2 regions of the Stenotrophomonas sp. PS02301 genome follow, and region 2 is predicted to be linked to the other one. Evidence: predicted binding sites of a transcription regulator. Region 2 holds the regulator's gene; the other holds the start of a gene.

Region 1 (4,091 bases), on a different contig from region 2:
ATTACGACAGCCTGTGCCGGATGCGCCACAAACAGGGCCACTGGATCTGGGTGCAGGACCGTGGCCGCGTCTACGAGCGCGATGCGCAGGGCCGCCCGCTGTGGATGGCCGGTGCCCACGCCGACGTCACCGAACTGCAGCAGGCCCGCCAGGAGGCGGCCAACATGCGCCAACGCCTGCAGGCGGTGGTGGATGCGTCTGATGAGGTGGCGGTGATCGCCACCGATGTCGATGGGGTGGTCAATCTGTTCAACACCGGTGCGCAGAAGCTGCTCGGTTACCGCCCCGATGAAGTGATCGGCCGGGTCAACCCGGGGCTGTTCCACGATCCGGATGAGATGCGCGCCTACCTGCAGCCCCAGGTGGGCGCGGATGGGCGCATGCCGACCATTTTCGAAGCGCTGACCGCGCGCGCCGCGCAGGGCACCTGGTCGCACCAGTGGACCTTCCTGCGCAAGGACGGCGAGCGGCGCCAGGTGCGCCTGTCGATCAGCCCGCTGGACTGCGCCGGCGGCAACCGGATCGGCTACGTCGGCATGGCGGTTGACCTTACGCCCCTGCTGCAGGTGCGTGAGCAGGCCTTCGTCGCGGCGGAGAAGTTCGCCGGCGCGTTCTCTTCGGCGGCGCTGGGCATGGCCCTGGTATCGCTGGAAGGGCGCTGGCTGGACGTCAACGATTCGCTGTGCGGCATCCTCGGCTACACCCGTGCCGAACTGCTGCAGATCGATTTCCAGACGCTGACGCATCCGGACGATCTGCATACCGATCTGGCCCTGCTCGGCGACCTGCTGGCCGGGCGCCGCGAGCATTACCACATGGAGAAGCGTTACCTGGGCAAGGCCGGCAACCTGGTCTGGGGGCGGCTGTCGGTGTCGCTGGTGCGCACGGAAAATGGCGAGCCGCTGCATTTCGTTTCGCAGATCCAGGACGTGACCGCCCAGCGGCTCAGCGGCCAGCAACTTCGCGAATCCGAGCAGCGCACCCGCGTCACGTTGGATGCGGTGGCCGACATGGTGCTGACCCTGGACCTGCACGGCGGCATCCAGTACGCCAACGCCGCGGCCACCCGCGCGCTGGCCGGGGAGGGCGCCGGGGCCTTGGCGGGCAGCCAGCTGCAGGAGGTGATGGAGCTCACGACCGAATACGCGCCGCGCTCCCCGCTGGATGTGGCCGTGCTGCTCGACCCGGACAGCAATGCGGTCGACCTGCATTCGGACCTGCTGCTGTCAGTGGGGGCGCATCTGCTGCCGGTCGACCTGACCCGCGCCTGGCTGCGCGATGAAAACGGCCAGTCCACCGGCGCGGTCTGGGTGATCCGTGACGTCACCCAGCAGCGTGCGCGCCAGCGTGAAGCCCGGCATCTGGCCGAAATCGATCCGCTGACCGAGCTGAGCAACCGGCGCGGCTTCGAAGCGCACCTGCAGCAGGCCATCACCCGGGTCGCGCGGACCGGGCAGTCGGCCTCGTTGATGTATATCGACCTGGACCACTTCAAGCCGGTCAACGATACCCATGGCCATCTGGCCGGCGATGCCGTGCTGTGGGCGGTGGCCAGCGTGCTGCGGCACGGCGTGCGCGATTCGGACATCGTGGCGCGCTTGGGGGGCGACGAGTTCGCGGTGATCCTGGCCGGCTGTTCGCTCAAGCGTGCCCGCCGCATCGCCAGCGATCTGCTCGAGGCGATGCGGGGGTTGTCGATCCCCTGGGACCAGCGGCGGTTGAGTGTGGGCGCCAGCATCGGCATCGCGCCATTGTTCGGGGGTATGAGCGTGGATGACGCGGTCGCCGCGGCCGATGCACAGTGCTACCGGGCCAAAGCGATGGGACGCGACAACGTCCAGGTGGAGGCCGACGCGCTCGGGGCCGTGGATCCCCTCGACGCCCTGGATGCGAGCGAAAGTGGCGAATGAGCACGGCCGGCCCTGCGCGGCGCCGGCCCGATGGTCGCCCTAAAGGTTTCAGAATCTCCGCCGTTATATGACTCGCAGTTGCTGCCCGTCTGCTCACGTGGATATCTGGCCGTACACCTTTTTTAAATGGTTCATGTTCGCCGGCCCGCCCGGTGTTTGAAGCCCATCGAAGTTGCGTCATCCCCACTGACGATCTTCGTGAGTCCCAGCCAACGGAATACCGCCACCGGGCCACCGCCCGGCGCTGACCTATTCGCTAACCGGACACCGAGGTCTAACGATGATTACTTCAGGCTTGCACACGCATGTGCCAGGTCGCGCCAGCGACGCCGACGCCGACGCCGGGTCGTTGTGGCGAACGCTCACGGCATGGTTCGTTTCCCGTCGCGCGGCCCATGGCAGCGCGGCATCGGCCGCGCTGCAACGGCAGGCCGAGCTCGAAGAGCAGATCAAGGCGCTGCATAGAGTCCAGGCCGTCATCGAGTTCCACCTCGATGGCACCATCGTGCATGCCAACGACAATTTCCTGCAGACACTGGGCTACACGCTGGAGGAGATCCAGGGCAGGCACCACGCCATGTTCGTGGATGCCGAGTATGCGAAGAGCGGGGAGTACCGGGACTTCTGGGCCAACCTGGGCCGCGGTGAGTTCGACGCCGGCCAGTACCGGCGGATCGGCAAGGGTGGACGCGAGATCTGGATCCAGGCGTCCTACAACCCGGTGTTCGAAAGCAACGGACGACCGTACAAGGTGGTCAAGTTCGCGACCGACATCACCGCGCAGAAATTGCAGGCGGCCGACTTTGCCGGCCAGCTCGCCGCGATCAACACATCGCAGGCCGTGATCGAGTTCGACCTCGAGGGCCGCATCCTGGCCGCCAACGAGAACTTCCTCGCTGCCATGGGCTATGCACTGGAGGAGGTGCGCGGGCAGCACCATGCGATGTTTGCCGAACCGGCGTATCGCGAGAGCGCGCAATACCGTGCGTTCTGGGCAAAGCTCGGCCGCGGCGAGTACGATGCCGGCCAGTACAAGCGCTTGGGAAAGGGCGGGCGCGAGGTCTGGATCCAAGCTTCGTACAACCCGATCTACGATATGAACGGACGGCCGTTCAAGGTGGTCAAGTACGCTACCGACATCACGGCCCAGGTGCGTGACTCCCTGGCGCTGCAGCAGGCCGTCGCGCAGACGCGTGAAGTGGTGGCGGCCGCGCAGGGTGGCGATCTGACCGGCCATATCGCCACCCAGGACAAGACCGGCCCGATCGCCGAGTTGTGCGAGGGCATCAATGCGCTGGTCGAAGCGATGGCCGGCATCATCACCCAGATCAAGCTGGCGGCCGACACCATCGCCGTGGGTGCCAGCGAGATCGCCGAAGGCAACAGCGACCTGTCCGTGCGCACCGAGCAGCAGGCGGCCTCGCTGGAGGAGACCGCCGTCTCGATGAAGGGGCTGACCGCAACCGTGCGGCGCACCGCGGACAACGCCCGCCAGGCCAATGAGCTGGCCGGTGGCGCGGTCGAGGTGGCGGCGCAGGGTGGGCAGGTGGTGCACGAAGTGGTCTCGACCATGTCGCTGATCAACGATTCCTCGCGCCGCATCGTCGACATCATCGGGGTGATCGACGGCATCGCGTTCCAGACCAATATCCTGGCGCTCAACGCGGCGGTGGAGGCCGCCCGCGCGGGTGAGCATGGCCGTGGTTTTGCCGTGGTCGCCTCGGAAATCCGCTCGCTGTCGCAGCGTTCGGCCGAGGCCGCCAAGGAGATCAAGCAGCTGATCGGCGACTCGGTCGAGAAGGTCGGGGCAGGCACGCGCCAGGTCGAGAGCGCGGGGCGCACCATGGACGAGATCGTGGTCAGCGTGAAGCGCGTGAGCGATCTCATGGCCGACATCAGCGCCGCGGCCCAGCAGCAGAGCGAGGGCATCGAGCAGATCAACCAGGTGGTCGAGCACATCGACGAGAGCACCCAGCAGAATGCCGCGCTGGTCGAAGAGGCCTCCGCGGCGGCCCGCAGCATGGAAGAGCAGTCCACCCAGTTGCTGCAGACGGTGGCGGCGTTCCGGGTGGCGGGGGCGGGCACGCATCGCTCGGTGCACCTCAATCCCACTACTGGCCAGCCCGCATTGCGTCTGGTCTGACTGCCGTGCGGGATGCATACGGCGCGCGGCTTTGGGAT
Region 2 (6,239 bases):
GGCCGTGGTGGCAGCCGCCGGCGCCGGCGTGGCCGGCCCGCTGACGTCGAACTGGGCGATCAGCTCCGGCGGGGCGTAGCCCGGCTCGGTCCCGGCCGAGACCGAATCCAGCATCGACTGCAGGTAATCCAGCGATTGCTGGGCCGCATCGAAGTGGTGGGCCTGCAGCGTGGCCTGGCCGGAGCGGGCCATGCCGAGGGTTTCCTCGGCGGCGTGGCACAGCTCGACCATCGCCTGGATGCCGAGGAAGCCGGCACCGCCCTTGAGCGTGTGGAAGCCACGGAACACGGCGTTGAGCTGGTCGGCATCCTGGGGCGCCTGCTCCAGCGACACCAGCTGTTCGCCGAGGCGATCCAGGATTTCCTGGGCCTCGAGGATGAAGTCGGCAGCGATATCGTCTGGCACAGCACTCATGATCGTTACAGTCCCAGGTCCGAGAGCAGGTCGTCGGCGTCGTTCTGTGACACCGCATGGCGATCCAGGCCCTTCAGGGCCGGGCCGGCCAGGCCGTTGTTGTCGCGCTTGTTCTCGTCTTCCTGCGGGGGCAGGCCGAGCGCACCGAAGCCCTCATGCACGCGACGCACGATCCCGACCACGCGGCGGATGATCTGCCCGGTCAGGTCCTGGTAGCTCTGGGTCAGCGCGATTTCGGTGAGGTTGTGGCGGATCCGGTCCAGTTGCTGGCCCTGGTCGGGCGTCAACCCGTTGGCGCGCAGCTGTTCGGTGAGCGAGCGACATTCTTCGGCCAGGTCCAGCGTGCGGTGGGTGGCCTGTTCGGTCATCGCCACCACGTGGTCCAGGCGCGCGCAGGCGTCATCCAGCTCGCCGGCTTCGCTGGGCAGGCTGGGCAGTTCGCCCAAGGCCTGGCCGAGCTCGCGGGCCAGGCGGTTCAGGCCGGCCATCATCGGCTGCGTGCGCAGCGCGGCGAGGGCGTCGATTTCCCGGCGCCAACCGGCTTCGTCACCGCTTTCCAGCGCGGCCAGGGCATCCTGCAGGCGCTGCACCAGCGCGGATTTGTCGCTCAGGGTTTCCATCAGGCGCTCGCCGCCAGGCGTTCGAAGATCTTGCCGAGCTTTTCTTCCAGGGTCTGGGCGGTGAACGGCTTGATGATGTACCCGTTCACGCCGGCCTGCGCCGCTTCAATGATCTGCTCGCGCTTGGCTTCCGCGGTCACCATCAGCACCGGCAGCGTCTTGAGCTTGGCGTCGGCACGCACGGCCTTGAGCAGGTCGATGCCGGTCATGACCGGCATGTTCCAGTCGGTGACCACGAAATCGAACGGCTGGCTCTGCAACAGCGCCAGCGCGGCATGCCCGTCCTCGGCTTCGGCCGTATTGGTGAAGCCCAGATCGCCCAGCAGGTTCTTGACGATACGACGCATGGTCGAGAAGTCGTCGACGATCAGGATACGCATGTTCTTGTTCAAAGCACTTTCCTCGATTTCAATGGTTCTCGAGGCCGGCGTCTGCCGCCTCGAAGATCTTCAGCCGGCCCCGCAGGCGCAGCACGGCCTGGCCATGGATCTGGCACACGCGCGATTCGCTGACACCCAACACGGCGCCGATCTCTTTCAGGTTCAGTTCCTGCTCGTAGTACAGCGACAGCACCAGCTGTTCGCGCTCGGGCAGCAGGCCGATCGCGTTGCCCAGCTCACGCCCGAACTCGCCGCGTTCCAGCACCTGCTGCGGGGTCGGGCCGCCCTGGGCGACGGTGTCCAGCTCGCCCTGGTCCTCGATCCGCGATTCCAGGCTCAGCACCTGGCCCCGCGAGGCGTCTTCCATCAGGCGCAGGTAATCCGGCAGCGGCATGTCCATCGCGGCGGCCACTTCGGTGGCGCTGGCGGCACGGCCGGTGCTCTGCTCCAGGCGACGGATGGTCGCGGCGGCATCCCGGGCGCGGCGGTGCACCGAGCGCGGCACCCAGTCGCCACGGCGGATTTCATCGATCATCGAACCGCGGATGCGGATCGAGGCGTAGGTTTCGAACGAGGCGCCCTGGTCGGCGTCGTAGCTGCGCGAGGCCTCGATCAGGCCCATCATGCCGGCCTGGATCAGGTCGTCGACCTCCACGCTGGCTGGCAGACGTGCTGCCAGATGATGGGCGATGCGGCGGACCAGATCCGAGTGCTGGGCAATGCACTCGTTGGCCGCGGTCCGCTGGACTTCTTTGTATTGTGCTGCGCCCTTCATACCGTCACCCCGCGTTGCTTGAGGATGCGTTCCAGGAAGAATTCGACCCCGCCACGCGGCTCGGTCGGGGCCTGCCAGCGGGCGGTGCGGCGCGCGATCTCGGTCAGCGCCAGGGCGGCCGGGCTGGACGGGTAGGCCTTCACCACCGGCTGCTGGCGCTGCACCGACAGGCGCAGCCAGTCATCCTGCGGCACGCAGCCCAGGTAGTTCAGCGAGACATCGGCGAGGAACTTCTCGCAGACGCGGCTCAGCTTTTCGTACAGCACGCGGCCTTCGTTCGGGTCGCGCACCATGTTGGCCACCACCTGGATCCGGTCCACGCCGCGCTCGCGCGAGAGGACCTTGATCAGCGCGTAGGCGTCGGTGATCGAGGCCGGCTCATCGCAGACCACCACCACGGTGTCCTGTGCGGCCTGGCAGAAGGTCAGCACGCCATCGGTGATGCCGGCGGCGGTATCCACGATCATGATGTCCAGCTCGCGCTCGAGCTCGGAGAACACGTTGACCAGGCCGACGTGCTCGGCCGGCTGCAGCTCGGCCATGTGGCGGCGACCGGAGGCGGCCGGGACCACCAGCACGCCGCCGGGGCCTTCCATGATCACTTCTTCCAGCGTGCAGCGCCCGGCGACGAGGTCGGCCAGGGTCACCTTCGGCTGCAGGCCGAGGATCACGTCGATGTTGGCCAGGCCGAGGTCGGCATCCAGCAGCAGCGTGCGCTTGCCCATGTCCGCCAGCGCCACGGCCAGATTGGCCGAAACGTTCGTTTTGCCCACGCCGCCCTTGCCGCCGGTGACGGCGATGGTGCGGACCGGGCCCAGCGGCTGGCTTCGGGTAGCCGACAACGGGAAGGTCTTGGTCAGCTTGGCGTACTCACGCGACGGCATGGTTCAACTCCGGGTTGCAGGGCATATCGGCCGCGCGGCGCAAATCTTCAAGGCGAAGTACAAGATTGGCCGCACTGGCACGGTGCAGGTCTTCAGGAACGTCCTGGCCATCGGTGACCCAGGTGATCGGCAGGCGGTGATCCACGGCCACCGACAGGGCGGTACCGAAGCGGCCGGTTTCGTCCAGCTTGCTCAGCACCACGCCCTGCGGGTTGGCGGCGCTGAAGCGGCGGACCACCTCGTCCATGTCGCCGAAGCTGGTGTTGGCCGGCAGCACCAGCAGGGTGCGGATCTGCTCGGCGGCACGCAGCCACTGCAGCTGGGCCGCCAGGGCGCGGTCGCGCGGGCCCAGGCCGGCGGTGTCGATCAGGACCAGCTTGTAGTCCTTCAGGCGTTCCAGCAGCTGGTTCAGATCGCTGCCGCTGCTGGCCTCGTGGACGGCGATGCCGAGCTGGCGGCCGAAGCCGTACAGCTGCTCGCGGGCGCCGATGCGGCCGGTATCGGTGGTGACCAGGGCGACATCGCGGGCGGCATGCGCCTCGGCGAAACGCGAGGCCAGCTTGGCGATGGTGGTGGTCTTGCCGGCGCCGGTGGGGCCGACCAGGGCGATCACGCCGCCGGCTTCCAGCGGATCGACCGGGGCGATCGGCAGCTTCTTGGAGAGCAGGCCGAGCATCAGGCCGCGGCCACGGTGGGCCTCGGTATCCAGCGGAATCTGCATGGCCACGTCGCGGCTGATGCCGGCGTCGAAGCCGTATTCGTCCATCAGGTCCAGTGCGGCGGCGCGCACCGGCGAGCCGCGCAGGCGCTCATCGGTGAAGCGGTGCATCTCGCGCTCGATGACATGGCGCATGCCGGCCACTTCATGGCGCAGCTGGCGGATTTCTTCGTCATCGCGCTGGATGACCGTCAGTTCCGGCACGCTGGCCACGACCGGTGCCGGTTCATTGGCGGCGGCGATGACGGTCTCGGCGATCGGCAACGGGAGGGCCGGCGGCAGGGCAGCAGCGACGATCGGCAAGGGCGCGAGCGCAGCGGCGACCGGCAGCACGGTCTCGTCCGTCTCCTCCAGTGGCGGATCGATCACGAAGCGGGCGCGGTTGATCGGGGCGGGTGCGGCGATGGCCTCTACCGGTGCGGCAGGCGAGGCGGCGGCGGCCTGCTCGACGTTGAACGGCGCGAAGATCTGCTCCGGCAGCGACGGTTCATTGACGGCAGGGCTGACGCTGGCGCGGGCCAGGGTGGCAGCGAAACCGTCGCTGCCCGGCGGCGGCACGATTTCGTTGGCGGTATCCAGGGTGCGACCGGTCGCGCCGACGGCGGCGCGGGCCAGTGCGGCCACGGCCGAGGTGGTTGCGGCCACCGGCTCGGGCGTGGCGACCGGGGCCTTGCGGCGGGTCACCGCGGCAATCACGGCATCGGCGGCGCTGCGCGGGCGCGGTGCCGGCGGCGCGACATCCTTGCGGGCCGCTTCCAGCGCACGCTGCACGGCGCTTTCGTCGTAGTTGGCCGCCGCCACGATTTCGACACCTTCGGCGATCCGGCGGTTGGACAGGATCACTGCGTCCGGCCCGTGTTCCTTGCGCACCAGGTTCATGGCCGAGCGCATATCGGAGGCGACGAAGCGTTTGATTTTCATGCTGTGGTACCGGGACTGGGGCGGCGGAGTGGTGGAAGGGAAACGCTGGTTGTCGGTGGTCTGCACGGTCAGGGAGTCCCTTTATTTCCTGCTGCGGTGAAATCGAATGAGGTGTCTGTTTTCTGTCGCGGTGCCGTCGGGTGTCCGGCTCAACTGATCGTGCCGACCAGCTTCAACCGTTTGTCCTCGGGCACCTCGCTGTAGGCGAGTACGGACAGCGAGGGGACGCTGTGGCGTACCAGCCGTGCCAGCGCGGCACGTACCGGGCCGGGCACCAGCACGACCGCCGGCTCGTTCTTCGCTTCCTGCTTGCCGACACATTCGGCCAGGCTTTGATGCAGTCGCTCGGCGAGTCCGGGTTCCAGCGCGGCGCCGTTGCCCTGTGTGGACTCCTGCAAGACGCGTTCCAGTTGCGGGTTGAGGGTGAAGACCGGCAGCTCCGGCGACATCCCGGCGATCTCCTGCACGATGAAACGGCCCAGCGCATTGCGCACGGCAGCGGTGAGCACGGCCGGGTCCTGGCTGGTCGGCGCGCTTTCCACCAGCGATTCAACGATCTTGCGCAGCTGGCGGATCGGAATGCGCTCGATCAGCAGGTTCTGCAGCACGCGCACCACGGCCGACAGCGGCAGCGACTTGGGTGTCAGATCTTCGACCAGCTTCGGCGCGCTCTTGGCCAGGTTGGCCAGCAACTGCTGCACTTCTTCATGGCCAAGCAGCTCCGGGGCGTGCTCGCGGATCAGGTGCGACAGATGGGTGGCGACCACGGTGGCCGGGTCGACCACGGTGTAGCCCATCGATTCGGCATTGGCACGCTGGTGTGGCTGGATCCAGGTCGCATCCAGCCCGAAGGCAGGATCCTTGCCGGCGATGCCCTCCAGCGTGCCCAGGGCGCTGCCCGGGTCCAACGCGAGTTCGCGGTCGGGGTGGATCTCGGCGGTGGCCACCGGCACGCCGTGGATCAGCAGGCGATACGCGGTGGCCGGCAGTTCCAGGTTGTCGCGGATATGCACGGAGGGAATCAGGAAGCCGATGTCGTGGGTGAGCTTGCGGCGCACGCCCTTGATCCGCGCCATCAGCTCGCCGCCCTGGTTCTTGTCCACCAGCGGAATCAACCGGTAGCCGACTTCCAGGCCGAGCGGATCGACCGGGCGCAGCTCATCCCAGGTCAGCTCGGCGGTGGGCGAGGGCGCCGCGCCGGGCAGGCCGAGGGTATCGGAACGGTTGGCGGCGGGAGATTCGGCGGCGCGGGCTTCGGCCGTGCTCTTCTTCCAGGCCTTCCAGGCGATGAAGAAGAGGATCGCGGCCAGCGTCAAGAAGGCGACGTTGGGCATGCCCGGCACCAGGCCGACCACCGCCAGAATCGCGGCGGCGATGGTCAGCGCGCGGTACTGGCCGAACACCTGGCCCATCATGGCCTGGGCCATGTCCTGCGAGCGCGAGGCGCGGGTGACCAGCATGGCGACCGCCGAGGACACCAGCAGCGCCGGGAGCTGGGCGACCAGGCCGTCACCGATGGAGAGCAGG

What was found. Region 2 encodes FliA, which starts transcription of late flagellar genes. Its sites were predicted from a motif close to TAAAGTTTNNCNNNCNNNGGCCGATAA; they were not measured.
Region 1: the regulator FliA is predicted to act here: its motif matches at 1,951-1,977, upstream of QMX81_RS01070 (methyl-accepting chemotaxis protein).

Annotation. Positions count from the first base shown of each region.
Region 1 covers NZ_JASCOO010000002.1:76,998-81,088, forward strand. The annotation lists gene QMX81_RS01065 (PAS domain-containing protein) at 1-1,910, shown strand, start outside; gene QMX81_RS01070 (methyl-accepting chemotaxis protein) at 2,191-4,053, shown strand.
Region 2 covers NZ_JASCOO010000013.1:7,841-14,079, forward strand. The annotation lists gene QMX81_RS05445 (chemotaxis protein CheA) at 1-414, opposite strand, end outside; gene QMX81_RS05450 (protein phosphatase CheZ) at 420-1,034, opposite strand; gene cheY (chemotaxis response regulator CheY) at 1,034-1,426, opposite strand; gene QMX81_RS05460 (RNA polymerase sigma factor FliA) at 1,443-2,189, opposite strand; gene QMX81_RS05465 (MinD/ParA family protein) at 2,186-3,073, opposite strand; gene flhF (flagellar biosynthesis protein FlhF) at 3,060-4,712, opposite strand; gene flhA (flagellar biosynthesis protein FlhA) at 4,862-6,239, opposite strand, start outside.